Regions from separate parts of the Streptomyces noursei ATCC 11455 genome, predicted to be linked through region 1. Evidence: riboswitches for the same ligand, from Rfam matches in the RefSeq annotation. Region 1 holds a riboswitch; each other region holds the start of a gene.
What was found. Region 1 has a riboswitch for cyclic di-AMP ahead of SNOUR_RS21455 (peptidoglycan DD-metalloendopeptidase family protein). Riboswitches for the same ligand answer to the same signal wherever they lie in the genome.
Positions count from the first base shown of each region.

Region 1 (7,441 bases):
AGCGGCCGTTGGGCGGCGTCGCGCTGGCCGCCGCCGGGGCGGTGGCGGCCAGGGGCTGGCAGCAGAAGGCCGGTACGAAGGCGGCTGCCGCGCTGAGCGGTGCCTATGTGGCGGCGTTCGCGGGGTCGCACCCGCTGGCCAAGAAGATCGGGGCGTGGCCTTCGGTGTTCGCGGTGGCCGGCGGCGTCGCCCTGGCCTCGTGGGCGGTGGCGGACCGCCGCGGCTGAGACGGCCGGGCCGGGTCCGCGCGACCGACGGCGGCCGGCGGCGCGGGGGCCTGTGCGGGCCCCCGCACCGCCGTGCCGCGTCAGGCCGATGCCTCCGTGAGGAGGGACATCTCGGCGTCGGTGAGGACGAGTTCGTTGACCGCCAGCAGGGCCGTGAGCTGGGACACCGTGCGCGCGCTGGCGATGGGGGCCGCGACGGTGGGCCGGGCGGCGAGCCAGGCGAGGGCGATGGTGGTCGGCTCGGCGCCGTGGGCCGCGGCGACGGTGTCGAGGGCCTCCAGGACGCGGCGGCCGCGGTCGGTCGCGAGGTAGCCGGCGGCCTTCGCCGAGCGGGCGCTGTCGACGCTGGCGCCCGGGCGGTACTTGCCGGTCAGGAAGCCGGAGGCGAGCGCGTAGTACGGGACGGCGGCGATGCCGTTGCGGGCGGCCACGTCGGCGAGTTCGCCCTCGTAGGTGTCGCGGGAGACGAGGTTGTAGTGCGGCTGGAGGGCCACGTAGCGGGCCACGCCCTCGCGGTCGGAGAAGTCCAGCGCCTCCTGGAGGCGCCGGGCTGAGATGTTGGACGCGGCGATCTCGCGGATCTTGCCCGCCTCGACGAGGTCGTCGAGGGCGGTCAGGAACTCGCCCACCTCGACGGACTCGTCGTCGTAGTGGGTGTAGTAGAGGTCGATGTGGTCCGTGCGCAGCCGGGACAGCGAGAGGTCGACGGCGGTCTTGATGGTGCTGGCGGACAGGCCCTTGTGGTCGGGGTGGGCGCCGACCTTGGTGGCGATCACGACGTCGTCGCGGTTGCCGCGGGCCGCGAGCCAGTTGCCGAGGACGGTTTCGGACTCGCCGCCCTTGTTGCCCGGCACCCATGCCGAGTAGACGTCGGCGGTGTCGATGAAGTTGCCGCCGCCGGCCACGTAGGCGTCGAGAACGGCAAAGGACTCGGCCTCGTCAGCGGTCCAGCCGAAGACGTTGCCGCCGAGGCAGAGGGTGGAGACGGACAACGAACCGAGCGACTTCGGAGTGGGGGCGGAGCCTTGGGCGTGTGTCACGGTCATGCCCGTTGCAACGTCAGGACGTGGGGAGTTGTTCCTCGTTCCGCAGCCGTCCGGGGTCCGGGGCCCGCGTCCCGATCGGTCCCGTCGGCCGCCCACGGGGTGTGGGCGGCCGGCCGGTCCGTCAGACGGTGGTCCCGCGGTCGCGCAGCCAGGACACCGGGTCCGTCGGTGCGCCGGCGTCCGGGCGGACCTCCAGGTGGAGATGCGGACCGGTGGCGTTCCCGGTGGCGCCGACCCGGCCGATCACGTCGCCCGTGTGGACCCTGCCCGTCGTCTTGACCATGGAGGACAGGTGGCAGAACCAGAGCTGCGTGCCGTCGTCGAGGGTGAGGACGATGCGGTAGCCGTACCCGCCGGCCCAGCCCGCCTGGGTGATGGTCCCGTCGTGAACCGCCTTGACCAGCGTGCCCGTTGGGGCCGTGAAGTCCTGTCCGGTGTGGTCCGCGGCCCAGCGGTCGTCGGCCTGCCCGAAGCCGGCGGCGAGGGTGTACGAGGAGACCGGCGCGACGAAGGTCCGCGTCGGGTGGGCGCGGTGGTCGGCCGCCGGTGTGGCCGGGGCGTCGGCCGCCGTCGCCCGGGGTGCGGTCCCCTGCGCCGCCGGAGGCGCGGCCTCCGTGCGCTCCTCGGCGGTGCCGGCCTGTTCCGCCGCCCCCTGCTGCCCGGGGGCGCCCTGGTCCGCCTGCGGGGCGGCGGCGTGCTCGGCGCCCGTACCGGCCTCCGGCTCCGCGGCGTCCTGGGGGGCGTCGGCCTGCGGGGCGTCGTCCTGCCGGACGTCGGCCTGCTGGAGGATGCGGTTGCGCAGCGCCTCGGCCGCGCCCGCGGGCCGGGCGTCCTGGGCGGCCTCGTCGGGGGCGGTGCCGGTCCGGGAGGGGGCGACGGAGGGGCCGGCGGAGGCGGCGAGCGCCGTGCCGGTCTCCTGGCCCGTGCCGTCGCCGTCGGCCGCCCCGCCGGGGTCGGGCATCGATATCGGCACCGGCGGCCGACCCTGGGCCGCGGCCACCCCGCTCGCGCCGACCGCCGCGATCACACCGACGCCCAGTGCCGTGCCGCCGCGCGCGAGACCGCCGCTGCGCGCCCTAGCCACCCGGTGCTTGCCGCGGAGCGCGCGGAGCGGCCCGTCGTCGTCGCTCGACTCGTCGGCCGGGAGCCACGCGTCGCCGGTCCCGTCGCCTTCGCCGCGGACCTCGCCCTCGCCTTCGAGGCCGGGGGACGGCGCGTCACCGGGCAGCACGCCCTGTGCCGACCGATGGCGCGGCGGCGAGGTCTGGGGCGCCGGGGACGCCTGGCCGTGGGAGAGGTCGCGGGAGAACGGCTCCTGGGGCGGCTGCCCTTCCCTCAACCCACCGGCGATCGGCGGGACTTGGGACGGCTGGACGGGAGCACCGGCCCCGGAGGGACCGGCCGGACCGACGGGGGCACCGAAGCCGACCGCGCCACTGAAGTCGGCGGGGCCACCGAGGCCATAGGTGGACGGGCCGTGTGGGGTGGGCCTGTTGGACGCCACGGGGGCGCACTCCTTTCCTTCCTTCTCGCCTACCGGGTTAGCTGACGGGTTCGGAGCAGGAAGGTCTCCTACGGGCACCGCTTGGCGAGAGGCGCCCGATTCACCCCAAGAGGGTGGTTCCCCGGTTCCCTCGACTCAATTCACGGCAATTCCAGGCGGATCCGGCGGGTCCCGCGAAACCGGTTGATCCGGGCGACTCGACGCGGGTCGAGGACACGGGTCGGGTCGTGCGAACAGCCGGCTCGGGCGGGTGACTCGGAGACGTTCTGGGCATGCGGGAACAGCGCGTGCGGGATTCGGCGTCGGCGCACGGTGCCGCCATTGGCGACGGCTGGGACGACCGCGCTCCGTTATCGGACAGTAATAGAGACGACGAGGGAAATCCAAGCGTTCCCTTGAATCCACGGGGGTTCCGCAAGCTCCTCGCAGGGGCCCATAGCAGGGACTTTCACCCTCAATTCGGATGCAACCTGGGCGAGTTGACACCACCCCGCCAAACGATCTCGCGACGATTGTGCGCCACTTGTTACGCGGAGGGACGCACCTCGATCACAGAGAGTGAGGACGGTAACGTCGCCTCATGGTCGTCAACGTCGCGAACACCGGAAACGCCGGGAACACGGTCAGCACCCCGCAGGAAATGGCGCTCCGGTACGGGGAGTTCTCCCGGCAACAGGCCCGGGGACGGTCCGACGCCCACGAGGAGCTGTCCGCCCGGATCAGCCACGACGACGAGCTCTGCGAACTGCTCGCGGCTTCGCTGCCGGCCGGCCACAAGCAGCAGCCGGACCTCCTGCTCGCCGCGGTGCGCCAACTCGACGGTCCGCACGCGGAATGGGGGCCGCGCGGCGCGGCGGCATACGGGCGCTGGCGCGAGTGGACGATCCGGCACTGGGACGAGGTCCGCGCGGTGATCATGCGCCGCTCCGCCCGGTCCGACGAGCCGGCCCGGTGCGCCACCCTGCTGCCGCTGCTGGCCCGTATGCCGCAGCCGCTGGCCCTCCTGGAAGTCGGGACGTCGGCGGGGCTGTGCCTCTACCCGGACCGGTACCGCTACCAGTACGTCCAGGAGGACGGCCGCGCGGTGGACGTCCCGGGTGCCGCGGACAGCCCGGTCACGTTCACCTGCCGCGCGAGCGGGTTCGCGCCCGGTGGCGAGGGCGGCGCGGCGGCACTGCCCGGCGCCCTGCCCGAGGTCGTCTGGCGCGGCGGCATCGACCCGGCGCCGCTGGACCCCCTCGGGGAGGCGGACGACCTGCGGTGGCTGCGCGCCCTCGTCTGGCCCGGTGACGAGGCCCGTACGGCGCGGCTCTCGGCGGCCGTGGAGGCGGCGCGGACCGCGCCCCGACCCACCGTGGTGCGCGGCGACCTGATCGACGAGCTGCCGGCGCTGGCCGCCCGAGTGCCGCCCGGGGCGACGCTGGTGGTGTTCCACAGCGCGGCGCTGAACCACCTTCCGCCCGCCCGGCGCGAGGAGTTCGCCCACCTCGTCCGGTCGCTGCTCGCCGAACGGGACGGCGGGGGCCACTGGATCTCCCAGGAGCACCACAGCGTGCTGCCGTGGATCACGGCGCCGGAGCACCGCTCCCCGGGGGCGGCGGACACGCCGCTGCTGACCCTCGCCCTGGACGAGCGCCCGGTCGCGCTGACCGACCCGCACGGCCGCAGCGTGCACTGGCTCCCTTCCGCGCTGTCGTAGCGCGCCCGCCCGGTCGCGCGGCGCACCGGCGGCCGGCCCGCGGCGACGGCCTACCCGTCCAGGGGCCGCTGGACCGCCAGCAGCGCCATGTCGTCCGCGGGCCCGCCGCCCGTGTGCCGGGCGACGTCCTCGACCACCACGTCCAACAGGTCGTCGGGCCCGCTGAACAGGCTGCCGCGCAACCGGGCGCACGGGTCGTAGAACCGCCCGTCCCGGTCGCGGGCCTCGGTCACCCCGTCGGTGAACAGCAGCAGCAGCGCCCCGGCCGGGAAGAACGTCCGGTCCGAACGGCCCGGCCGGGCCCCCAGGTCGCCCAGGCCCAGCGGCAGCGCGGCGACGGACGGGGCCAGCTCCCGGAGGCCGCCGTCCGGGGTGAGCAGCAGAGGGGGCGGGTGGCCGTGGTTGAGGACCCGGAGCACGGACGGGTCCTCGGCGGGGATCTCCGCCAGGACGGCCGTGGTGAAGCCCTCCTGTTCATCGAGGCCGGCGCGGCGCCCGCCCTCCCGTTTGAGCGCCCGTTCCAGCCGCTCCGCGACCGCCTCCAGGGTGGCCTCCTGCTCGGCCGCCTCCCGGAAGGCGCCGATGACGACCACCGCGGACTCCACCGCCTCCAGGCCCTTGCCCCGCACATCGCCGACGATCATCCGTACGCCGTGCGGGGTGTCCTGGACGGCGTACAGATCGCCGCCGATACGGGCGCCGGCCCGGGCGCCCACGTAGCGCGCGGCGATCCCGAATCCGGCCAGCCGGGCGGGCGGCGCCGGCAGGAGGGCCTGTTGCGCGGCCTCCGAGACGTCCCGTACGGAGGCCAGCCGGGCGTCGCTCACCCGCACGACCCGGTTGGTGGCGAGCGCGAGCAGCGCTACCACGACGACCGTGCTCGACTCGGTCACCGACTGCTGGTAGTCGGCGGAGCCGTGGTACGTGGTGAGCAGGACCTCGGTGACGATGGCGGCCAGGGCCATGCCGGCGGTGGCCCACGGGGAGAACAGCGGGGCCGCGATCAGAGGGGCGGCGACGAGGAACGGGGCCGCGGTGTACTCGGGCGGCGTGACCAGGTCGAAGAGCACGCCGACGGCGATCATGGCGACGGGGAGCCAGCGCGCCAGCCGGCGGCCGCGCGAGGACATCCGGGAGCGGCGCCCCCGTCGTTCCCCCTCGCCCGTGCGGTTCTCGCCGCCTCGTACCATCCGCACCGGCCTCTTCCCACTCCGCCGCCCGGTGGCGCCCGGAACGGGGCCCGGCACCGCCGCGTGCCGGGCCCCGGGCCCGGTCGTCGCACCCCTCGCCTGCCGGGCGGACGGCGGGAGGGCGACGACGGGGCCCGGGGCCTCGCCGCTTCAAGGCTTGCCGGGGCGACGCCGGTCGGCGAGTCCTCCTGAGCCGAACGGGGTAGGACCGGGCTGGGGCCACCCCACCCCCTACGGGCCCCACCTACGGGCCCCTGGCCCCGCCCCTTACGCCCCGCCCCCGCCCTCGCACTGCCGGACCGTGGCGCGCGCATGGGCGAGGAAGCGCCGGGTCAGCGGATGCCCGTTGTGCCGGGGGAAGACCAGTTGCAGCGGCATCAGGGGCGCGTCGGGGATCGGCACGAAGGAGAGGAACGGGTGCACCCGTTGCCGGCCGATGGACTCCGGTACGACACCGACGCCCCGGTTCCCGGCCACCGCCTCCAGCCACTCGTCGAAGTTCCCGCACCGGACGGCGATCTCCGGCCGTTCCCCCGCCGGCCAGTCCGCCCCGTCCGTCGGCCCGCCGGTCTCGTTCAGCACCAGCGGCATACGGGCCAGCTCGCGCCAGCCGACCTCGTCCCGCGCCGCGAGCGGGGACCGCACCGAGACCGCCGCGATCCGCCGCTCGTGCAGCAGCGTCACCGCCGTCAGGCCCGGCACGGCGACATCCCCCCGCAGGATCGCCACGTCGACCTCGCCGCTGTCCACCCCCGCCAGCGCCGCGTCCCGCCGGTGGACCCGCGCCCCGACACCGGTCTCCGCCTCGAACCGCTCGATGGCGGCCTGCGGCCAGGTGGCCGGGAACCCCCAGGCGAACCCGATGCGGAAGACGGGCGCCTCCGGTGCCGGCAGCAGGGCCGCCTCCAAACGGGGCAGCAGGCCGCGGAGTTCGTCGTAGAGCCGCTCGCCGGCCGCGGTGAGCGCGACCTGGCGGGTGGTGCGCTCCAGGAGGCGGTAGCCGAGCAGCTCCTCCAGGCGGCGGATGGTGCGGCTCACCGTGGGCTGCGACAGACCGAGGCGGTCGGCCGCCCGGGTGAAGTGGCGTTCCTCGGCGAGGGCCAGGTAGCAGCGGAGGTGGTGCAGCTCGATGCCCGGTATCGCCATGATCGGCATCCTAGGTCGGCTCCCTGACGGCCCGGCGGGGGCCGGCGGCTCCCGGCCGACCCTGCCGCGTCCCGACGGGCCCCACGCCCCCGTCCCGGCCCGTCCCGGCGCCTCAACCGGCCGCCGCGTCGGCGCTCTTCGCGCCCGGCGTCCCGCGCCGCGCCCGCATCCCCGCCCCGATCGCCAGGAACGCGGCCCCGGCCACCCCGCACAGCAGCCACATCGCCGCCTGGTTGCCCCGCAGGAACAGGTCGCCGGCGAGCGCCTCGACGTCGCGCCCGTCCCACCCGGTGTGCGCGCGCAACAGCCCGGCCCCCGCCCCGGGATCGGCCACGGCCCGCGCCGCCCACTCGCCGCCCGGCACGTGGCGCGCGGCGAGCGCGGCGTCCAGGGCGTCCCGCGCCGACCAGCGGTAGACCGCCATGCCCACCGTCAGCCCGATCGCCCCGCCCAGGTTGTGGAAGGTCCACGACGAGCCGACCGCCGTCCCCGCCAGCCGCTCCGGTACGGCCGAGAGCGCGGCCACGGTGGCCGGCCCGAGGACGAACGCCCAACCGATGCCCATCAACGCGAACGCCGCCGCCACGTAGGCGATGTGGCTGTCCCGGGTGAACTGCGCCTGCAACGCC
Region 1 is NZ_CP011533.1:5,062,528-5,069,968, reverse strand. Features, by position in the region: gene SNOUR_RS21465 (hypothetical protein) at 1-227, shown strand, start outside; gene SNOUR_RS21460 (aldo/keto reductase) at 308-1,273, opposite strand; gene SNOUR_RS21455 (peptidoglycan DD-metalloendopeptidase family protein) at 1,395-2,777, opposite strand; cyclic di-AMP (ydaO/yuaA leader) riboswitch at 2,789-2,935, opposite strand; gene SNOUR_RS21450 (DUF2332 domain-containing protein) at 3,358-4,476, shown strand; gene SNOUR_RS21445 (PP2C family protein-serine/threonine phosphatase) at 4,527-5,666, opposite strand; gene SNOUR_RS21440 (LysR family transcriptional regulator) at 5,934-6,812, opposite strand; gene SNOUR_RS21435 (MFS transporter) at 6,925-7,441, opposite strand, start outside.

Region 2 (7,441 bases), 2.2 Mb from region 1:
AGGCGCTCAGGACGGCCAGGCCGTGCGGGGCGACGACGACCGGTTCGAGGTCGACGGCGACCACCTCGGGGTGGTCGTCGACGAGCCGGGACACCCGCAGCAGCAGTTCCTCCAGGGCGGCGGTGTCCACGGGCTGGGAACCGCGCCAGCCGAACAGGAGCGGGGCGCTGCGGATCGACCGGATCTGCTCGGTGACCTCGCGGTCGGTGGCCGGAATCAGACGGTGGGCGATGTCGCCCAGCAACTGGGAGGGGGCACCGGCCAGCCCGAAGGAGAGGACCGCGCCGGCGGCGGGGTCGATGGCGGCGCGGACGACGGTGTCGACGCCGCGCGGCACCATCGACTGGACGACCGGCCGGAGCTCTTCGGGAGAGCCCAGGAAGTCGGTCAATTCCGCATAGGTGCGGCGGAGTTCGGCCTCGCTCGCGATGTCGAGGCGGACGCCGCCGAGGTCGGCGCGGTGCCGCAGGTGGGGGGCGGTGGTCTTGAGGGCGACCGGGTAGCCGAGCCGGGCGGCGGCGCGGACGGCGGCGTCCGGGTCGGGAGCCGGGAGCGAGGGGCGGGTGTGGATGCCGTAGCGGGCCAGCAGCGCCTCGGCGTCGGCGGGTGGCAGCGCGACGGAGCGGCCGGGGGCGACGTCGCCGGTGAGCCGGTCGAGCAGCCGCTCGATGTCGACGCCGGCCGCCGCCTCCTGGATGTCGTCGTACTCGGGAACCCGGCCCGGCTCGGCGGCGGACCGGCGCCACGCGGCGTACCGGACGGCTTCGGCGAGGGCGCGGACGGCGCGCTCGGCGGCGGGGTAGGCGGGAATGTGGACGGGACGGGGGCGGGCCGGGGTCTCGGGGGCGGCGGCCTGTCGGGCCTCTGGGGCGGGTGCCCGGTCCGGGGCGTACCCGGGGGCCGGCGGGCGGGGCGGGGCGGGGGGCCGCTCCGTAGTGGGGCGCTGTGCCGGGGCGGTCGGCTCCTGGGGTACGTGCGGGTCGTGGGGCCCGGGCGGGGCCGCGAGCGTTTCGGCCAGGTCGTCCATGGCGAGGTGGACGACGGTGACCGGCTTGCCCGGGTCGGCGGCGACCGCGGCGCGCAGGGCGTCGGCGAGCGCGGCGCCCTCGCTCCCGCCCGAAGAGGCGGTGCCTTCCTCCCCCACCCACGGGATGGCGGTGACGACGACGGCGTCCCAGCCGTCGCCGGCGAGCGCCTCGGCGAGGGCGGCGCGGAAGTCCTCCGGGGTCGCCGCGGAGGGCAGCACGTGGGGGCGCCGCGGGCGCAGTCCCTCGGTGAGGCAGGCGTCGTAGGCCAGGAGGGCCAGCGATTCGGAGTTGCCCAGGATGGCGACGCGCGGGCCGGCCGGCAGTGGTTGGGAGGCCAGCAGCAGTCCGGCGTCGATCAGCTCGGTGACGGTATCGACGCGGATCACGCCGGCCTGGCGCATCAGGGCGGCGACGGTGCTGTCGGGGACCCGGACGGTGGGCACGGCGTGGCCCAGGGGGGCGGTGCCGTGATGGCGGCCCCCCTTGGCGACCACCACGGGCTTGACGGCGGCGGTGCGGCGGGCGAGCCGGGCGAACTTCCGGGGGTTGCCGATGGACTCCAGATAGAGGATCGCGACGTCGGTGTGCGGGTCGTCGTACCAGAACTGCAGGAGGTCGTTGCCGGAGACATCGGCGCGGTTGCCGGTCGAGGCGAAGGTGGAGATGCCGGCGATGCCGCCGTCGCCGGGGCCGCGCGCGTGCAGTCCGCTGAGCAGGGCGATGCCGATCGCTCCGGACTGGGTGAACAGGCCGATCCGGCCGGCGCCGGGCATCCGGGGGGCGAGGGAGGCGTTCAGCCGGACGTCGGGGGCGGTGTTGAGCAGACCGAAGGCGTTGGGGCCGATGAGGCGCATGCCGTACGAGCGGACCTGGCGGAGCAGGGCGCGCTGTCGCTCGCGACCCTCGGCGCCGGCCTCGGCATATCCGGAGGAGAGGACCAGCACCCCTTGGACGCCGTGTTCACCGCAGTCCCTGACGACGTCGGGGACGCCGGCCGCGGGGACGGCGATGACCGCCAGGTCGACCGGCTCGGGGATCTCGCGCAGCGTGCGGGCCGCGGGGACGCCCTCGGGCTCCAGGTGCCGGACGCCCTCGGGGAAGGCGTGGTTGACGGCGTGCACGCGGCCGGTGAAGCCGGCGTCGAGGATGTTGCGCAGCGCGGTGCGGCCGAGGCCGCCGGGGACGCGGCCGGTGCCGATGACGGCGACCGAGCCGGGGGCGAGCAGCCGTTGGACGGAGCGGGCCTCGGCGCGCTGTTCGCGGCCGCGCATCACGGCCATGGACTGCTCGGTCGGTTCGAGGTCGAGCTCCAGGCGGACGACGCCGTCCGCGAAGGTGCGCTTCTGGGTGTAGCCGGCGTCCGTGAACACCTTGATCATCTTGGTGTTGGCGGGCAGGACCTCGGCGGCGAACCGACGGATGCCGCGCTCGCGGGCGACCGCGGCGATGTGCTCCAGGAGGGCGGACGCGACGCCGCGGCCCTGGTGGGCGTCCTGGACGAGGAAGGCGACCTCGGCCTGGTCGTCGTCGGGGTTCTTGGCGGGCAGCCCGCGCTCGTCGATCCGGTCGTAGCGGACGGTGGCGATGAACTCGCCGCCCACCGTGGCGGCCAGGCCGACCCGGTCGATGTAGTCGTGGTGGGTGAACCGGTGGACGTCGCGGTCGGACAGACGGGGATACGGGGCGAAGAAGCGGTAGTACTTCGATTCGTCCGAGACCTGCTCGTAGAAGGAGACCAACCGCTCTGCGTCGTCGGGCGTGATGGGCCGGATGCGTGCGGTGCCGCCGTCGCGCAGCACCACGTCGGCTTCCCAGTGGGTCGGGTACGCATGATCCGGCGGCATCTGCATGCGGACAGCGTACGGCGGGCCGCCGACAACGGGCTCGACGTGCGTACGCTCGATTTCCCGGTCCCTGCCGCAGCGGGACCGACGGCCCGGAAGAGAGCCGAACAACCCGGACGGGAGGCCGGGACGGAAGTGCCGCGGGACCACACCTGGCACCGTGCGAGAATGGTCTAGACAACAGTCACGACTTTGAAGGGCAACACCATGGCTGAGCGCCGCGTCAATGTCGGTTGGGCCGAGGGCCTGCACGCCCGCCCCGCGTCGATCTTCGTCCGAGCGGCCACCGCCTCCGGTGTCGCGATAACGATCTCCAAGGCGGACGGCAACCCCGTCAACGCCGCCTCCATGCTCGCGGTTCTGGGCCTGGGCGCCCAGGGTGGCGAGGAGATCGTACTGGCCTCCGAGGCCGATGGTGCCGAGGCTGCGCTCGACCGTCTGGCGAAGCTGGTCGCGGAGGGCCTCGAGGAGCTCCCCGAGACCGTCTGAGGAGCACCGGGGCCCCACGTCCCGACTCACCCTTCTGCTCATGCGGCCCCGCCGCGGTGACCGGGACAACCGGGTACTGCGGCGGGGTCGTCTGCTTGGGCGGCGGCGCGGCGGCAGTCCTTCTTGGGCCGTCGAGTCTCACGTCACCCGGGACCGCGACGGGAGGCGGATTCGGCGGCCGGCGTCACGCTGCCGGGCCGGAAGCGGGCGGCCGGAGAGGGCGGGCGGCGAGCCGTTAGGGCGCGGGACAGTGCTTCGCGAATCCCCCGCCCCGCCATGCATCGCTCAGGGCGTCCAGGAATACCCGTCCCCGGTCGGAGCTCTTTTCCTTCAGCCTGCAGAATTCTCGATCGAGACTGGATTCCCGAAAACGGAATACCGAATCAGGGGTTGCGGGGTTGCGAAGCACGAACTCTCCGCTCTATCCCGCCCCACCCCTCCCGCCCCGTTCGCCTTCCTTCCCCATCGCGGCAATTCCGCTACGCCATCTCTTTGTATACGGGGCGATTGTTAAGCGCGGGCGCGTGCCGTGTTGACGGCTGGTTTCGGCTCCCTCACCACGGGAGCGGCGCGCCGCAGCCGGTACACGGGAAGCGACCGCTCGATGTGGGCCACCATGAGGGCACGGGCCCGTTCCGCGTCCCCCCGGGCGATCGCGTCAAGCACGGCACCGTGTTCGTCCCACGAGTCGGTGACCCGGGTCGGCGGTTCCACCACGTACATCCACTCGATCTTGCGCCGCAGCTGGGTGAGCAGTGCCGTGAGGCTGGGGCTGCCGGTCGCCTGGGCGAGCGTCTCGTGGAACCAGCTGTCCAGTTGGCGCAGGTCGGCGGGGTGGCCGTGGCGGGCCCGCTCCCGGCCGAGCCGTACCAGGCCGCGCAACACCTTCAGGTGGGCGGAGCTGCGGCGGGCGGCCGCGCGGGCGGCACCCAGCGGCTCCAGGAGGGCACGGATGTCGAGGAGGTCGGCGGCCTCCTGTTCGTCGAGTTCGGCGACGCAGGCGCCCGCGTGGTGGCGGGTGGTGACGAATCCCTCGGACTGGAGGGTGCGCAGCGCTTCCCGCACGGGGACCCGGGAAACGCCGTAGCGCGCGGCGAGAATGTCCTCGATCAGCCGACTCCCCGGCGCGAGTACGCCGGAGACGATGTCGTCGCGAATCGCTGTGCACACCGCATGCGCGGAAATATGGCCTCGCATCGTCCGTGCCTCCGCCGTAATCTGCGAAAAAGTGCCGCCCCGTCGGCGACTTTCTCCGACTCTATTCGAACGCGGAGAGTTTTCCCTCAGCATGTCGTGAATTCACCGGCGCTTTTCGGCCGGTGCACAGGGCCTCCGGGCGGGCGGTGCGCCGGTGGCCCCGGGGGACGACGGAGCCCCGGCCCACCAGGGTGGCGGGCCGGGGCTCCGGGGGACGGTGTTGCGGCGGAGAGATCCGGATGAGGTCAGACGGTGACGCCGTGCGCGCGCAGGTAGGCGACGGGGTCGATGTCCGAGCCGTAGTCGGGGCCCGTCCGCGCCTCGAAGTGGAGGTGCGGGCCGGTGGTGTTGCCGGTGTTGCCCGAGAGGGCGATCTGCTGCCCGGGGGTCACCGTCTGGCCGACCGTCACCCCGATCGACGACAGGTGACCGTATTGGGTGTACGTGCCGTCGTTCATCTTGATCACGATGTTGTTGCCGTACGCGCCGCCCCAGCCGGCCTCGACGACGGTGCCCGAGCCCACGGCGTGGACGGACGTGCCGGAGGCGGCGTGGAAGTCGATACCGGTGTGGCTGCCGGAGGACCACAGGCCGCTGGACGCCTTGTACGCGGTGGAGACGTAGGAGCCGGTGACGGGGGCGACGAAGGTGTTGAGGCGCTTGCGCTCGGCCTCGCGGGCGGCGCGCACCTTGGCCGCGCGCTCCTCGTCGGCCTTCTTCTTCGCCACCTCGGCCAGCCGCAGGGCCTCCGCCTCGGCCTTCGCCCGGGCCACGGTGGCCTCGGCGGCCGCCTGCTGCGCGTCGGCCTGGGCCTCGATCCGGACGGCGAGCTCGTCACCCATCACGACGGCCTGCTGGAGGCCGGTGTCGTGGTGGGCCGCCTCGCCCGTGGCGGCCAGCGCGGGCGACGCCACGGAGGCGACGACACCGGAGGCGGCGAGGGTGGCTATGCCGGCGAGGTTGCGGGTGGTACGGGCGGTGCGGGTCGCGCGGCGGTGCTTCCCGGTGGCACGGGTGAACGCCATGTACTGGCTGGTCCTTTCCTTCCTTCTCGCCTACCGGGTTAGCTGACGGGTTCGGAGCAGGAAGGTCTCCTACGGGTTCCTCCGGAGAGGCGCCCGATTCACCCCAAGGGACGTGTGGGTCCCCGGCTCCCCTGGCTCGCGCCGTACGGGGACTCGGCGATGACTGTCCGGTGCCACTGTTGCGGCGGACTTGTGACGAACAGCCGGACCGACGCTAATCGGGACAACTTTCAATCGGCAAACAGAACCGGACTTTTGTGCGCCACGCCACACGCGAAACGGGCAACCGACACAACCGGCCGGGCATCTCCGACCGCCCGCGGAGCGTGATCCCACGGAGCCGTGCGCGCCTCGGAAGTCACGCACCCGACGCGCACACACACAGCGGCTCCCGTGGCAAGTGACCACCACGGGAGCCGCTTTGTCGATAAGTGACGAGCCGTCTGCTGACCGCCCGTCACCCGACGGGATCAGCCGCTGACGACCGTCACCTCGCCGATGCCCAGCGCCTTGACGGGCTCGGCGATCTGCGCCGCGTCACCGACCAGGATCGTCACCAGCCGGTCCACCGGGAAGGCGCTCACGACCGCCGCGGTCGCCTCGACCGTGCCGGTCTTGGCGAGCCGGGCGTACAACTGCGCCTGGTAGTCGTCCGGGAGCTGCTGCTCCACCTGGTCGGCCAGCGTCCCCGCGACGGCCGCGGCGGTCTCGTACTTCAGCGGCGCGACACCGACGAGGTTCTGCACCGCGACGTCCCGCTCGGTGTCCGTCAGCCCCTCCGCCGCGAGGGTGCGCAGCACCGTCCACAGGTCCTGGAGGGCCGGCCCGGTGGACGCGGTGTCCACCGACCCGCTGATGGCGAGCAGGGCGGCGCCGGTGGCCCCCTCCGGCGAGGACGGGGCGGAGGAGCGCAGCACCTGCCCGAAGGAGCGCACCCCGTAGGTGTAGCCCTTCTCCTCGCGCAGCACCCGGTCCAGCCGGGACGTGAGAGTGCCGCCCAGGCAGTACGTGCCGAGCACCTGGGCGGGCCACACCTGGTCGTGCCGGTCGGCGCCGACCCGCCCGATGAGCAGCTGCGTCTGGACGGCGCCCGGGCGGTCGACGATCACCACGCGGCCCGCGTCGTCGGCCACGACCGCGGAGGGCTTCGGGGACTCGGCGGTGGAACCCGTCCAGGCGCCCAGGGTGTCGGCCAGCGCCGCGTCCAGGTCGACGCCGGTGAAGTCGCCGACGATGACGGCGGTGCCGGTGGCGGGCCGGACATGCGCGTCGTAGAAGGCGCGGACGGCGGCCGCGTCGATCCTCGCGACGGTCTCCTCGGTGCCCTGGCGGGGCCGGGACATCCGGGAGGTGGCCGGGAACAGTTCCTTCGACAGCGCCATCGCGGCACGCCGGGCCGGGTTGGCCAGCTCGTGCGGGATCTCATCGAGGCGGTTGCGGACGAGCCGCTCGATCTCGCTGTCGGGGAAGGCGGGGGCGCGCAGTGCGTCGGCGAGCAGCCCGAGGGCGCGCGGCAGCCGGGAGGCGGGGACCTCCAGGGAGACCCGCACACCGGGGTGGTCGGCGTGCGCGTCCAGGGTGGCGCCGCAGCGCTCCAGCTCGGCGGCGAACTCCTCCGCGGTGTGCTTGTCGGTGCCCTCGGACAGGGCGCGGGCCATGATCGTGGCGACGCCGTCGAGGCCCTCGGGCTCGGTCTCCAGAGGGGCGACGAGGTTGACCTCCACGGCGACGACCTGCTGGCCGGGGCGGTGGCTGGTCAGGAGGGTCAGCCCGTTGGCCAGCCGGCTGCGGTCGGGGGCCGGGAAGGCCCACGGCTTGGGGGCGCCGCCCCGGGGCTGCGGGTGGAACTCCATGGTGC
Region 2 is NZ_CP011533.1:2,820,413-2,827,853, forward strand. Features, by position in the region: gene SNOUR_RS11745 (bifunctional acetate--CoA ligase family protein/GNAT family N-acetyltransferase) at 1-2,878, opposite strand, end outside; gene SNOUR_RS11750 (HPr family phosphocarrier protein) at 3,080-3,361, shown strand; gene SNOUR_RS11755 (GntR family transcriptional regulator) at 3,872-4,558, opposite strand; gene SNOUR_RS11760 (M23 family metallopeptidase) at 4,804-5,583, opposite strand; cyclic di-AMP (ydaO/yuaA leader) riboswitch at 5,597-5,752, opposite strand; gene SNOUR_RS11765 (M16 family metallopeptidase) at 6,054-7,436, opposite strand.
Region 2: linked by a shared signal. The riboswitch ahead of SNOUR_RS11760 (M23 family metallopeptidase) and the one ahead of SNOUR_RS21455 (peptidoglycan DD-metalloendopeptidase family protein) in region 1 are both predicted to bind cyclic di-AMP.

Region 3 (7,441 bases), 1.1 Mb from region 1:
GCCGGTCCTGCTCCTCCACGGCTTCGTGGACAACCGCTCGGTCTTCGTCCTGTTGCGCCGCTCCCTGTACCGCCACGGCTGGCGCCATGTCGAGGCGCTCAACTACTCCCCGTTGACCTGCGATCTGCGCCGCGCCGCCGAGCTGTTGGGCCACCATGTGGAAGAGGTCTGCGCCCGGACCGGACACCGCCGGGTGGATCTCGTCGGGCACAGTCTCGGCGGCCTGATCGCCCGCTATTACGTACAGCGGCGCGGCGGCGACGAGCGGGTCCGGACGCTGGTCACGCTCGGCACCCCGCATGCCGGCACCCGCGTCGCGCCCCTGATGTCGGCGCATCCGATCGTCCGGCAGATGCGCCCCGACTCCACCGTGATCGCGGAGTTGGCGCTGCCGGCGCCGCGCTGCCGGACGCGCTTCGTGGCCTTCTGGAGCGAGGAGGACCAGGTGATGGTGCCGGCCACGACCGCCCGGATCGATCATCCGGACCTGCACGTGGAGAACGTCCGGGTCAGCGGCGTCGGGCACCTCGCGCTGCCGGTCAACGCGGCCGTGGCGGCGCGGATTCGGGAGGTGCTGGCGGCCACGGAAGCGGCCCCGTCCGCGCGGGGCGCGATATCGGTGGCCTGACCGACGCCCGGAGTGGCGATCCCCCGACGCCCGCGCGACCGCCCCTCGTCATACCCCGGCCACCTCGTCGAACAATCTTCGAACGACCCGCCAAGAACGCGCAAGAAGTGGCCTGTGTCCTGCCGAAAGGCGGCCAAATGCCCGGCCTCGCCGAGCCCGGGACTTCGGGAAGATTGTCGCCGTCGTGTACCGCCGGGTACAGTCGCCGCTAATTCTCCTGCAGCCGAGGCGAAAGAGAAGTTGGTGGACGACCGTCACCCGTCGGGGGCTCAGCTTCCGACCGCCCCCGCTTCCGATGCGTCCTACGCGCACGCGGCATACGGCGACGGTGACCCCCTCTTCGGCGCACACCCCGGCGGCCACGGCGGCTACGGCACCGGCGGCCACCCCGTGGGCGACCACCTCACCGACGCCTACGGAACCGGCAGTCACCCCACCACCGGGTACGACACCACCGCCTACGACACCGGCTACGACCCGTACGCGCACACCGGATACGACGCCCCCGGCTACGGCACCACCGCCCCGTATGGCGCCGGGTACGACACCGCGGCCTACGGGCCCGCCGGAGGCTACGACTCCGCCGCCCACGGGAGCGGCGCCGCATACGGCACCGGAAGCTACGACACCGGTGGCTTCCAGGCGCACGGCTTCGACGGCGGGGCGTACGACACCGGCGGCTACGACACCGGCGCCGCGTACGGCTCCGGGGGCGGCCTCACCGGCGGCTACGACACCGGCAGTTACCCCACCACCGGGTACGACACCACCGCCTACGACACCGGCTACGGCACCGCGGCCTACGACACCGCTTCCTTCGCGGCCGCCGCCACCGCCGTCCAGGAGCCGATCGGCTACGAGGCCACCGCGGTCTGGTCGACCGCGGACTACGCCGACCACGCCGACCGCACCGCCCCGTCGCCCGCCCCGGCCCCGGGCATCCCGGCCCAGGCGGGCCCGCCCGCGGACGACACCGTCCCGGTCGAGGACACCGTCCTGTGGGACCAGCCCCTCGCGGCGTTCGCCCCCGCGACCGCCTGCGCCGCCGACGAGCACGACGCCACCGACGCGTCCGCCACCCAGGCCCTTGCGCCCGACCCCTCGTCGATCGCCGACGCGATGACCCAGGCGATGCCCGTCACCGCCGTCCCGGACGACGACGCCCCCCTGCGGGTCGACGGTCCCCCGGCGGGCAAGGCGGTCCGCGGTCGCGGCCGGCGCCGCCAGGCCAAGCGCTCGGCGCTGCTGACCGTCGCGGTGCCCTCGGTAGCCGCGATGGGCGTCTGCGCGGCGGCCGCGGCCTCGGTCAGCCAGTTCGGCGGGGACGACAAGGACGGCACGACGACCCAGGCCGCACCGGACGCCGGTGCCGCGAAGCGGACGACTGCGGCCAACAAGAAGCTCGACAGCCAGCTCGCCGGACTCAGTGCCAGCGCCCAGGACTTCCGCGAGCGGGCCAGCCGCACCCAGGAGCGACTGGACCTCAAGCAACGGCAGGCGGACGAACGCAAGCGCAAGGAAGAAGAGGCGGCCCGCAAGGAGGCGCTGCGCCCCAAGTTCGTCCTGCCGGTCACCCAGCACGGTCTGAGCGCGCTCTTCGGCCAGGCCGGGGTGAACTGGATGTCGGTGCACACCGGCATCGACTTCCCGGTCAGCTACGGCACCCCGGTCATGTCGGCCACCGACGGCACCGTCCGCACCCAGTGGAACTCCGCCTACGGCAACATGGCGATCGTGACCTCGCCCGACGGCACCGAGACCTGGTACTGCCACCTGAGCAGCACCAAGATCCGCTCCGGCACGGTCAAGGCCGGCGACACCATCGCCTACTCCGGCAACTCCGGCAACTCCACCGGCCCGCACCTGCACTTCGAGGTCAGGCCGGGCGGCGGCTCGGCGATCGACCCGATACCGTGGCTCCGCTCCCACGACCTCAACCCGTACTGAATCCCCGGTACGAGCGCGCAGGGGCCTGCCGCACACCGCGGCAGGCCCCTGCGCGTTCCCGCTGCCCGCGCGGTTAGAGCTTCTCCACCGGTGCGTACCGCAGCAGCAGCCGCTTGGGCTTCTCGCCGCCGAAGTCGATGGTCGCCTCGGCGTTGTCCCCGCTGCCCTTGACGGCGACGACCGTGCCGAGCCCGAAGCTGTCGTGGGTGACGCGGTCGCCGATGGCCAGCGCGACCACCGGGCGGTCCGCCGCGCGCCGGGTCGCGAACCCGCTCGGCCCCTTGGCACGCGCCGACGACAGCGACGCCCCGATGCCGCCGCCGAGCCCTCCGCCGCCCGAGGAACCGCGCGACGACAGGCCGCCCATGGACGCCGACGGCGTCGCGGGGCCCGTGCGCCGCCACTCCACGTACGCGTCGGGGATCTCCTCCAGGAAGCGGGAGGCCGGGTTGTACGAGGGCTGGCCCCAGGCGCTGCGCATCGTGGAGCGGGTGACGTAGAGCCGCTCGCGGGCGCGGGTGATGCCGACGTAGGCGAGCCGGCGCTCCTCCTCCAGCTCCTTGGTCTGGCCGAGCGCCCGCATGTGCGGGAAGACGCCGTCCTCCATGCCGGTCAGGAAGACCACCGGGAACTCCAGGCCCTTGGCGGTGTGCAGGGTCATCAGCGTGATGACGCCGGAGCCCTCCTCGTCCTCGTCCGGGATCTGGTCGGAGTCGGCGACCAGGGCGACCTGCTCCAGGAACTCGGCGAGCGTGCCGGGGCCCGCGGCGGCGCCCTCCGGCGGCGCGCCCTCGCCGCGCTCCTGCTCGAACTCCAGGGCCACGGAGGCGAGTTCCTGGAGGTTCTCGATCCGGGTCTCGTCCTGGGGGTCGGTGGACGCCTGGAGTTCGGCCAGATAGCCGGTGCGCTCCATGACCGCTTCCAGGACCGTGGCGGGGCCGGCCCCGGACTCCACGATCGTGCGCAGCTCCTCCATCAGGGCGTTGAACCGCTTGACGGCGTTGGCGGAGCGGGCGGCCATCCCATACGCCTCGTCGACCCGGCGCAGCGCCTGCGGGAAGGTGATCTTCTCGCGCAGCGCCAGGGCCTCGATCATGGCCTCGGCGCGGTCGCCGATGCCGCGCTTGGGGACGTTGAGGATCCGGCGGAGCGGGACGGCGTCCTCGGGGTTGGCGAGCACCCTGAGGTAGGCGAGGATGTCGCGGACCTCCTTGCGCTCGTAGAAGCGCACGCCGCCGACGACCTTGTAGGGCAGCCCGACCCGGATGAAGATCTCCTCGAAGACCCGGGACTGGGCGTTGGTGCGGTAGAAGACCGCGACGTCGCCGGCCTTGGCGTCGCCGGCGTCGGTGAGCCGGTCGATCTCGTCGGCGACGAACTGGGCCTCGTCGTGCTCGGTGTCGGCGACATAGCCGGTGATCTTGGGGCCGGCGCCGGCGTCCGTCCAGAGGTTCTTGGGGCGGCGGTTCTCGTTGCGCTCGATGACGGCGTTGGCGGCGGAGAGGATCGTCTGCGAGGAGCGGTAGTTCTGCTCCAGCAGGATCGTGGTGGCGTCCGGGTAGTCCTCCTCGAACTGGAGGATGTTGCGGATCGTGGCACCGCGGAAGGCGTAGATCGACTGGTCGGCGTCACCGACCACGCACAGCTCGGCGGCGGGGGTGTCGACCGTGCCGGGGCCGACCAGCTCGCGGACGAGGGTGTACTGGGCGTGGTTGGTGTCCTGGTACTCGTCGACCAGGACGTGGCGGAAGCGGCGGCGGTAGTGCTCGGCGACGTCCGGGAACGCCTGGAGCAGGTGGACCGTCGTCATGATGATGTCGTCGAAGTCCAGGGCGTTGGCCTCGCGCAGCCGCGCCTGGTACATCGCGTACGCCTGGGCCAGGGTTTTCTCGAAACCGTCGGCCGCCGTCCCGGCGAAGGTCTCCTCGTCGATGAGCTCGTTCTTGAGGTTGGAGATCTTCGCGCTGAAGGACTTGGGCGGGAAGCGCTTGGGGTCCAGGTCGAGGTCGCGGCAGACCAGGGCCATCAGGCGCTTGGAGTCGGCCGCGTCGTAGATCGAGAAGGACGACGTGAAGCCCAGCCTCTTGGACTCCCGGCGCAGGATCCGCACGCAGGCGCTGTGGAACGTGGAGACCCACATGGCGTTGGCGCGCGGGCCGACCAGCTCCTCGACGCGCTCCTTCATCTCGCCCGCGGCCTTGTTGGTGAAGGTGATCGCGAGGATCTGGCCGGGGTGGACGTGGCGCTCGGCGAGCAGGTGGGCGATCCGGTGGGTGAGCACCCGGGTCTTGCCGGAGCCGGCGCCGGCGACGATCAGCAGCGGGCTGCCGCTGTGCGCCACGGCGGCCTTCTGCTGGTCGTTGAGCCCCTCCAGGAGCGCCGCCGGGTCGATGGCCGGGCGGGCGGCACCGTCGCGGTAGTAGGACTCCCTGGTCATGGGCGCGTCGAACTTCCCACCGAAGAGGTCGGCGGGCACGTCCTCGGGGGCCGGGCCGGGCTCGTCCTCGGGCGGGGGCGGGGGCTCCTCGTCCGGGGGGCCGAGGTCCGCCAGGAAGCTGTCGTCAAAGAGGCTGCTCATCGCCCACCGAGTCTAGGCCGCCGCACTGACAACCGGTCCCGGAGTGGCGGATTGCCCCGGTACCGCGCCGGCGGGGGCGGCGACTTGTGCGCTCGTGCCCGGAAACGTGGCGACGCCCACCTTCAGGTCACGAAAAGGTTTCGGGCATATCGAACATCAGCCTTCACAGAAGCCACACGCGTTGGCTACGGTCTCGCTCGGGCAGCCCGCTGTCCCCGCGGACGACAGCGTCCGCACGGGCCGCCTCCGCCGAGTCCGGTCCTGCCGTCAGGCACCCGGAGCCGGGGACCCACAAGCACCACTGGGGTGAATCGACCCGGTGCGGCCCGTCGCCAGGCGGACGCAGCGGTCGTAGGGCAAGCCTTCCGTCAGCACACCGCCCGAACCCGACAGCTAACCCGGTAGGCGGTCCACGGAAGGAGTCGCCGGCCTTGGCGTCCCATCGCAAGCCGCGCACCCCCATACTCGCCACGCCCGGCGGCCGTCGCACCGCGGCCGGGCTCACCACCGCGGCGCTGGCCTCGGTCACGCTGCTCTCGCAGACCGCGAACGCCGCCCCGAATGCGCCGCAGCCCTCCATCGGAGAGGTCAAGCAGAAGGTCGACGACCTCTACCGGCAGGCCGAGGTGGCCACCCAGAAGTACAACGGCGCCAAGGAGAAGGCGGACGGCCAGCAGCGCACCGTGAACCGCCTCCTCGACGAGGCGGCCCGGCTCGCGGACAAGATGAACGAGTCCCGCCGCCGGCTGGGCGCGTTCGCCTCGGCGCAGTACCAGGCCGGCGGGATCAGCCCCACCGCCCAGCTGATGCTCGCCAAGGACCCGCAGCAGTTCGTCGACCGCAACCACCTGATGGAGCAGTTGACCGGACGGCAGAAGCAGGCGATCACCGACTACGAGGACCAGGCCGCGACCGCCGCCCGTCAGCGGGCGGAGGCCACCCACAGCCTGGAGGCCCTCCAGCAGTCGCAGGAGACCCTGAAGCAGACCAAGCGAAACGTTCAGTCCAAGCTGGCCGAGGCCCAGCAGCTGCTGTCCCGGCTGACCGCCCAGGAGAAGGCGCGGCTGGCCGAACTGGAGCGCCAGAAGGAGGCGGAGGCCCAGCGCAAGGCCGCCGAGGAGGCCCGCAAGGAGGCCCAGCAGCGCCAGCAGCAGCCCAGCGGCGGTACCGGCACCGGTTCGGGGGGCGGCACCTCCGACAGCGGCTCGTACTCCACCAAGGCCGGGAAGGCGCTCGCCTTCGCCCGCTCCCAGATAGGCAAGCCGTACGTCTGGGGCGCGACCGGGCCCAGCTCCTACGACTGCTCGGGGCTGACGCAGGCCGCCTGGCGGGCCGCCGGGGTCGATCTGCCGCGCACGACCTGGGACCAGGTCAAGGTCGGCACCCGGGTCTCCAGCAGCGATCTCCAACCCGGTGACCTGGTGTTCTTCTTCAACGACATCAGCCACGTCGGGATGTACATCGGCGGCGGCGAGATGATCCACGCCCCGCACCCGGGCGCCAGCGTCCGGGTGGAGTCGATCTACGGCATGCCGATCTACGGCAGCGTCCGGCCCGCGTAGCCGGCGCACGGGCGCCCCGCGCCCGTCATGAACCACCCCCCACACGCCACCGCGCGGTCATCCGCCGTCTCCGGAAGTACGGAGCGGGATGACCGCGCGGTGAGTCGTCGCTGCGGCGATGCGGGGCCCGGGGCGGGGCGGGCGGCTCAGGTCCAGAGCACCGCGATGAAGATGTTGAGCATGGTGAGTCCGCCGACCGCGCCGAAGAGCGGCTTGGGGAGCTTCTCCTCGTCGCGCTTGACGTAGACCAGCGCCAGGATCACCACCAGGACGGCCATCTTGACGCCGATCTTGATGTTGTTGAGCGAGTGGTCCTGCATCTGGTTCAGGCCGACCAGGACGATGCCGGTGACCAGCATCGTCAGCGCGCCGTGCAGCATGGCCGGCACGAAGCGGGCGGTGCCCGCGCCCATCGCCTTCATCTGGGTCAGGAAGCCGCCCAGGAGGGAGGCGATGCCGATGATGTGCAGGGCGACGAAGACATTGATTACTACGTCCATAGTGCTGGATCGTATCCGCCCCATAGCACGCCCTTTCCGGCAGGGCGCCCGTGATGCCCGCTTCGGTCAGGGCCCACCGCCCCTCGGCCCTCCCCCGACCTTGGGGCCGGTCATCCCCCGCACGGTGGCGGTCGGAATCGGGCAATGCCGGGCAAGGGGGTTCCCGACGGCGACACCGGGCCTAGCTTCCTCCTGCAGGCGACCGGGCCCGTACCCCGCCGGTCGT
Region 3 is NZ_CP011533.1:3,981,660-3,989,100, forward strand. Features, by position in the region: gene SNOUR_RS16550 (esterase/lipase family protein) at 1-628, shown strand, start outside; gene SNOUR_RS16555 (M23 family metallopeptidase) at 872-2,575, shown strand; gene pcrA (DNA helicase PcrA) at 2,649-5,153, opposite strand; cyclic di-AMP (ydaO/yuaA leader) riboswitch at 5,391-5,576, shown strand; gene SNOUR_RS16565 (C40 family peptidase) at 5,585-6,715, shown strand; gene SNOUR_RS16570 (hypothetical protein) at 6,862-7,215, opposite strand.
Region 3: linked by a shared signal. The riboswitch ahead of SNOUR_RS16565 (C40 family peptidase) and the one ahead of SNOUR_RS21455 (peptidoglycan DD-metalloendopeptidase family protein) in region 1 are both predicted to bind cyclic di-AMP.

Region 4 (7,441 bases), 550 kb from region 1:
ACACGATGGTGTTGGAGAGCACCTCGAGGCCGTTGTCGAGGACGACGTGGCCGTCGACGCAGGACTTCATGCCGGTCTTGAGGTAGACCTCGACGCCCCGGGACTCCAGGTGCTCCTTGCCGTAGGCGCCGAGCTTGGGACCGACCTCGGGGAGGATCTTGTCCGCGACGTCGACCAGCAGGAAGCGCATGTCCTCGCGCTTGACGTTCTTGTAGTACTTCGCGGCGTCGCGGGCCATGTCCTCGACCTCGCCGACGGTCTCCGCACCGGCGAAGCCACCGCCGATGAAGACGAAGGTCAGCGCCTTGCGGCGGACCTCCTCGTCGGTCGTGGAGTCGGCCTTGTCCAGCTGCTCCAGGACGTGGTTGCGCAGGCCGATGGCCTCCTCGATGCCCTTCATGCCGATGCCGTTCTCGGCCAGGCCGGGGATCGGGAAGGTACGGGAGACCGCGCCCATCGCGACGACCAGGTAGTCGAAGGGCAGCTCATACGCATCGCCCACGATCGGGGCGATGGTGGCGACCTTGCGGTCCTGATCGATGGTGGTCACCCGGCCGGTGAGGACCTCCGCCTTGGGCAGCACGCGCCGCAGCGGGACCACAACGTGACGGGGGGAGATGCTGCCGGCCGCAGCTTCAGGGAGGAAGGGCTGGTACGTCATGTACGAGCGCGGGTCGACGACCGTGACGGTCGCCTCGCCGTACCGCATCTTCTTCTGGATGCGGCGTGCCGCGTACAGGCCTACGTACCCACCGCCTACAACGAGGATCCTGGGACGCTCCGTGGTGCTCATGCAATCGAGTATCCACCCCCACATGGGGGGTCGCTCGTGAGCCCCTTCACAAGAATGACGAAGGCATCTGCTACACTCCGCCGGCTCCGTGACCGACGCCATAGCGCGTTCGGGGAACCACGGTATAACGCGACACGTTGGATACCCCTATTGATCAGGGCTTGTCCGTCTGCGAGCGGCTGGACCACGCCCCTCGCGGACACTCTTGTCACACGGTGGAGACCCACCGTAGACCCCGCATTCTTCGGGCAGATGAGTCCTAGGACCTTCGAATGAGGGTCGGATGGCCCCATAGTTCGCCCGGGAGGCGGTTTTTTCATGTGAAGGATTTCACGAACCTTTTTTCCGGGCGCCCCTCGGGACCCCCTCCGAGGCCCCTGAAACCCGCTCAGACGGCGCCGCGCCCGCACGAAAAGCCCGATATGGGCAGCGGCTGCGGCGCCGTCCCGGACCCCGTGCGGGGACCGCTCGTCAGGCGAGGCTCCAGGCGATTCCGTCCAGAATGTCGTGTTCGCTGACCACGACCTCGTCGGCGTCGATGCGATCCATGATCGACAGCAGCACGAGGGCGCCGGCCGCGATGACGTCGACCCGGCCGGGGTGCATGACGGGGATCGCCGCCCGCTCGGCGTGGGTGGAGGTCAGCAGGCGCTCGGTGATCTCGCGGACCGCGGCCCGGGAGATCCGGGAGTGGTGGATGGCCGCGGAGTCGTAGTGGTCCAGGCCCTGCGCGATGGCGGCGACGGTGGTCACCGAACCGGCCAGGCCGACCAGGGTGGCGGCCTCGGTCAGCGGGACGGTCTCCTCGGCGTGGTCCAGGGCCGCGGCGATGTCGGCCTTGATGGCGGCGATCTGGTCGGCGGTGGGCGGGTCCGTGATGTGACCGTCGTGGAGCAGATGGCGCTCGGTCATCCGCACGCAGCCGACGTCCACCGAGCGGGCGGCCCTCACAGAGCTGCGATGCGCAGCATCTCCGGCGAGGGCGGTGGCGGGTGACGGGTGGGCCCCGCCGAGCACGAACTCCGTCGAGCCGCCGCCGATGTCCACGACGAGGTAGGGGAGTTCGATGTGCGGGTGGCCGGTCAGCTCCTTGGTGGCGCCGGTGAAGGAGAACTCCGCCTCCTGGTCGCCGGTGATCACCTCGGGCTCCACGCCCAGGATGTCCACCACGCCGCGGACGAAGTCCGCGCGGTTCTCCGCGTCGCGGGAGGCCGAGGTCGCCACGAAGCGGAGGTGCTCCGCGCCCAGGTTCTTGATCACCGCGGCGTACTCCCGGCAGGCCGCGAAGGTCCGCTCCAACGCCTCCGGCGCCAGCCGCCCGGTGCGGTCCACGCCCTGGCCGAGCCGGACGATCTGCATCCGGCGGTCGAGCTCCTTCAGCTCGCCGGTGGTCGGGTCCACGTCCGCGACCAGCAGGCGGATGGAGTTGGTACCGCAGTCGACAGCGGCGACACGCTTCACTCGGACGCTCCCTCGTCGGTCTCGACGGTCTCCCCGCACGGGCTCACGCAGGGGCCCTTCTTCCACCACTCGGGCAGCATGGCCAGCGCCTCGTCGCCGAGCGGGTTGACTCCCGGGCCGGCGGCCAGCGAGTGGCCGACCAGCACGTGCAGGCACTTGACCCGGTCGGGCATGCCGCCCGCGCTCGGGAAGCCCTGGAGCACCTCGATGGCGTCCCGGCGGCGGATGTAGTCCTCGTGGGCCGCGCGGTAGGCGGCGGCCAGCTCCGGGTCGGCCGCCAGCCGTTCGGTCATCTCCTTCATCACGCCGTTGGCCTCCAACGTGCCGATCGCCGAGGCGGCGCGCGGGCAGGTGAGGTAGTAGAGCGTGGGGAAGGGGGTGCCGTCCTCCAGGCGCGGTGCGGTCTCGACGACGTCCGGCTGGCCGCAGGGGCAGCGGTGGGCGATGGCGCGCAGGCCGCGCGGCGGACGGCCGAGCTGCTCCTTGAAGGCGGCGATGTCCGCGGCGGTGGGCTCGGTGGGCTCGGTCTGGGGCGGGGGCGTGTCCATGTGCGCTTTCGGTGAGGGCCGGTGGTGAGTGACGAACGGGCCGGGCGGAAGCACGGCGAGAGCGTGCCGTACGGCCGTGTGCGGGCCCGCCCGTACACAGTCTCGCCGCTGCCCGCCGGTGCGGGCTACCGCTTGGTGACGGCGGTGGTGTCGCGGGCGTGGGCGGTGGCGGCGTGGTCGGCGCCGTCCGCGCGGTCCGCGTCTTCCCAGAGCTTGTCGTACCAGGGGCGTTGGGCCGCCGCCGCTCCCTTGGGCGCGGCGCGGACCCCGGTCCCGTCCTGGACGATGTACCCGGTCTCGTCCGGCATGACGTAGTGCAGGTGCCGGCGGGCCTGTTGCCGGACGTAGGCCGGGTCCTGCCAGCGGGCCTTCTCGTCGCGCAGCCGGTCGAGCGCGGCGGCGGCGTCCTGGGCCTTGCGGCGCTGGTCGGCGATGTCCGAACGCTGGGAGATGTACTGCCTTATCGGGTACGCCAGGGCGACCACCAGCGAGCACATCACCAGCGCCAGCAGGGCGGCCCGGCCGGTGAGGCGGTTGCGGCGGGGCCGTCGCTTGGCGCGGTGGACGCGGGCGGCGGCCTGTTCGCCGAGCGCCTTGAGCCGGGTCGCGGTGGAGAACCGGTCCGCGGGCACGTCGTCTCGCCTCCCCTTCAGCTTCCGTCCTGACGTCGTCACGGCGGTCGTCATGACGTACGTCCCCGGCAACGGTACGGGACCGGTGCCGGGGACGCTGCGCTTCACCCCGGCTTTGCTCCGTTGTCGAGTCCTCGGGAGCTCAGCCGGACGGTGGTGTGGGTGGGCCTCAGCCCTTGAAGCGCGGGAACGCGCTGCGGCCGGCGTACACCGCCGCGTCGTCGAGGATCTCCTCGATGCGCAGCAGCTGGTTGTACTTGGCGACACGCTCGGAGCGGGCCGGGGCGCCGGTCTTGATCTGGCCGCAGTTGGTGGCGACGGCGAGGTCGGCGATGGTGACGTCCTCGGTCTCGCCGGAGCGGTGCGACATCATGCACTTGAAGCCGTTGCGCTGGGCCAGCTCGACGGCGTCCAGGGTCTCGGTCAGCGAGCCGATCTGGTTGACCTTCACCAGCAGCGCGTTGGCGGAGCCCTCCTCGATGCCGCGGGCCAGGCGCTCGGGGTTGGTGACGAAGAGGTCGTCGCCGACCAGCTGGACCTTGGCGCCGAGCTTGTCGGTGATGACCTTCCAGCCGGCCCAGTCGTCCTCGAACAGCGGGTCCTCGATGGAGACCAGCGGGTAGGCCGCCACCAGCTCCTCGTAGTACTCCGTCATCTCGGCGGCGGAGCGCTCCTTGCCCTCGAACTGGTACTTGCCGTCCTTGTAGAACTCGGAGGCGGCGACGTCCAGCGCGAGCGCGATGTCCTGGCCGGGGGCGTAGCCGGCTTCCTTGATGGCCTCCAGGATCAGGTCCAGGGCCTCGCGGTTGGAGCCGAGGTTGGGGGCGAAGCCGCCCTCGTCGCCCAGGCCGGTGGCCAGGCCCTTGGCCTTCAGCACCTTCTTGAGGGTGTGGTAGACCTCGGCGCCCCAGCGCAGCGCCTCGGAGAAGGACTCCGCGCCGATCGGGGCGATCATGAACTCCTGGATGTCCACGTTGGAGTCGGCGTGCGAGCCGCCGTTCAGGATGTTCATCATCGGGACGGGCAGCACGTGCGCGTTCGGGCCACCGAGGTAGCGGAACAGCGGCAGGTCGCTGGCCTCGGAGGCGGCGTGCGCGACGGCGAGGGAGACGCCGAGGATGGCGTTGGCGCCGAGCGAGCCCTTGTTGTCGGTGGCGTCCAGGTCGAACATCGCCTGGTCGATCAGCCGCTGCTCGGTCGCGTCGTAGCCGACGAGCTCCGGGCCGATCTGCTCGATGACGGCCAGGACGGCCTTCTCCACGCCCTTGCCGAGGTAGCGGTTGGGGTCGCCGTCCCGCAGCTCGATGGCCTCGAAGGCGCCGGTGGAGGCGCCGGACGGGACGGCGGCACGGCCGGTGCTGCCGTCGTCGAGGCCGACCTCGACCTCGACCGTGGGATTACCTCGCGAGTCGAGAATTTCGCGGGCTACGACGACGTCGATGGACGGCACGTTGTCTCCTTCAGGGGTGTCTGGAGTTCTCGGCATGAGCCTAACGGCCCCGGGGGGATCCGCTCGCCCGTGGCCCGCTCCGTGGGACGAAAAAACCCAACAAGCAGAACAAAGCCCCAGTTCACAGGAGGTTTCGGGGCACTGTTCGCTATGCGGGGAACGTCGTGCCGGGGGGCGACCGGGCCCGGCAACGGAGAAGCCCCGCCACGGCGCGCTCGGGGGTACGCGCCGCGGCGGGGCAGCTCTCGCGGGTCTCTCAGGTGGCCGGTACGGCTCAGACGCTGAGCTTCTGGCCCGGGAAGATCAGGTTGGGGTTGCCGCCGACGACGGACTTGTTGGCGGCGTAGAGCGCCTTCCAGTTGGTGCCGTGCGCCTTGGCGATCTTGGCGAGGGTGTCGCCCGACTTGACGGTGTAGGTGTCACCGGAGCGGTGCGAGTGCTGCGGGGCGGCCGGCTGGGCCTTCTCCGCCTTCTTCTCGGCCTTCTCGCGGACCGGGGCGGACTTCTTGGTGGAGCCCTCGGTCTGCTTGCGGGCCTCGGTGCCCTGGCTCTTCTTGACGGTGGAGCCGGAGGGGTTGACGTCGGCGGCCGGGCCACCGGAGGTCAGACCACCGGCGGCGGCGCAGCCCCAGGCGCCCGGGCCCTGCATGGCGAGCAGCTTCTCGGCGACGGCGATCTGCTGTTCCTTGGTGGCCAGGTCGGCGCGGGCCGCGTACTTGGTGCCACCGGCGGCGGCCCAGCTGGAGTTCGAGAACTGCAGGCCACCGTAGTAGCCGTTACCGGTGTTGATCGACCAGTTGCCGCTGGACTCGCACTGGGCGACCTTCTCCCAGGTGGCGACCGAGGCGGCGGAAGCAGAGGTGGCGCCCATCAGCGGAACGGCGACGGCGGCGCCGGCGACACCGGCCAGCGTGGCGACGCGGACGGCCTTGGAGCTGCGGCGGTGCTTGCCCTTGTTGATCAGCATCGTGCGTTCGTTTCCTCACCGACGCCTACGAGGTGAGCTGTCGGGTTCGGGCCGTGTGAGCTGCCCGGCCGTGTGTGCTGCACACACGGCTTCACCCCAAGCCGACTGACCCGCTCTCACGGGCGGGGTCGGCACTTACCTTGGGTCCCCCGCTCCTGCCTTCGGCGCTTGCGCGTCGTCGACTCCGACCGCCGGCAGGACTCGGCGTGCGATCGAAGGGCCCGCTTTGGCGAGCGGTCCTGACCGTAAGCAGTAACCCTGTTGGTGTTCAAACCCCATCTTCTGAACCAAGTTGACCGTTTTTGATCACCGCGCGAGTCATTTCCGCAGGTAGGCCCCGGTATGGCAACGGGGGACAGGTCCGGACCCATCCCCCGCAACGAGAGCCATATCTCACTTTTACGAAACGCCGCGAAAGACGGCGAACTGCCGGTAACTACCCCTGTGTCCGCCCGAGGTCGAGCATCTGACCGGGGTGGATCAGGTCCGCGTCGGAGCCGATGACGTCCTGGTTGCGGTGGTAGAGCGCGGGCCAGCCGCCCGGCAGGTCATGGCTGACGGCGATCTCTGACAGGTTGTCACCCGGGCGCACGCGGTAGCTGCCGGCCTCCGCCGGGGGCGTGCGGGGCGCCTCGCCGCCGCGGGAGGCGTGCCGGCCGCGGCCGCCGTCCCGGCCGTCGCCGGCCTCCGTACCGTCGCCGGGCGTCCCGCGGTGCTTGCCGGCGGCGGGCGGCGTGGCGGGGGCGCCGGACCGGTCCGGGCCACCGGGCGCGGTGGAGTCGGACGGGGCGGGCGACGCCGGGTCGGCCGGGTCCGTCGAGCCCGACGGGTCGGACGGCACGGACGGATCCGCCGGGTCCGCCGGCGAGGTGGACGGGCTTCCCGACGGGGAATCGGACGGGGAGCCCGACGGGGAGCCGGTGGGTGCCCCGGAGTCGGACGGGGCGGGCGAGGCGGACGAGGAGCCCGAGGGCTCCGGGGTCGCCGAGGGCGCGTGCGGGCCGTCCGCGCCGGCGTCGGAGCCGCTGCCGGCGTCCGGGCCGCGGTCCGTGCCGGAGTCACCGCCGGACGGTTCCGGCGTCCGGGTGGCCGGGCCCGGTTGGGCCTGGTCGCCGCCCGCCGTGTCGGAGCCGTCACCCGCGTCGTCGGAGGCGCCGCCGCCGTTGTGGCCGTGCGTCGGCCGCGGCGAGGGGCGGCTGGTGGGGCCCGGGTCGACGCGGGGCTTGCGGCCGTCCTTGGTCAGTCCGGCGTTCACCGCGCAGCTGGGGAAGGCGTCCGGGCCGCGGTCGTCGAGTATCGCCTCGGCCACGGCTATCTGCTGGGCGCGGCTGGCGAGGTCGGGGCGGGAGGCGTAGGCGGTGCCGCCGTAGTCGTTCCACATCTCCTGGGTGAGCTGGAGACCGCCGTAGAAGCCGTTGCCGGTGGCGGCGCTCCACACCCCGCCGCTCTCGCACTGCGCGACGCGGTCCCAGGTCGCCGTGTCGGCGGCGTGGGCGCCACCCGCGGTGAACAGCGGCAGGGCCAGGCCCGCGCCGGTCACTCCTGCCGTGACAAAGATGGCCGGTGCTTGTCGGGGGCGACGATGCCGGC
Region 4 is NZ_CP011533.1:5,611,375-5,618,815, reverse strand. Features, by position in the region: gene SNOUR_RS23900 (NAD(P)/FAD-dependent oxidoreductase) at 1-793, opposite strand, end outside; gene SNOUR_RS23895 (Ppx/GppA phosphatase family protein) at 1,265-2,254, opposite strand; gene SNOUR_RS23890 (DUF501 domain-containing protein) at 2,251-2,802, opposite strand; gene SNOUR_RS23885 (FtsB family cell division protein) at 2,928-3,434, opposite strand; gene eno (phosphopyruvate hydratase) at 3,604-4,920, opposite strand; gene SNOUR_RS23875 (transglycosylase family protein) at 5,159-5,851, opposite strand; cyclic di-AMP (ydaO/yuaA leader) riboswitch at 5,859-6,028, opposite strand; gene SNOUR_RS23870 (transglycosylase family protein) at 6,288-7,391, opposite strand.
Region 4: linked by a shared signal. The riboswitch ahead of SNOUR_RS23875 (transglycosylase family protein) and the one ahead of SNOUR_RS21455 (peptidoglycan DD-metalloendopeptidase family protein) in region 1 are both predicted to bind cyclic di-AMP.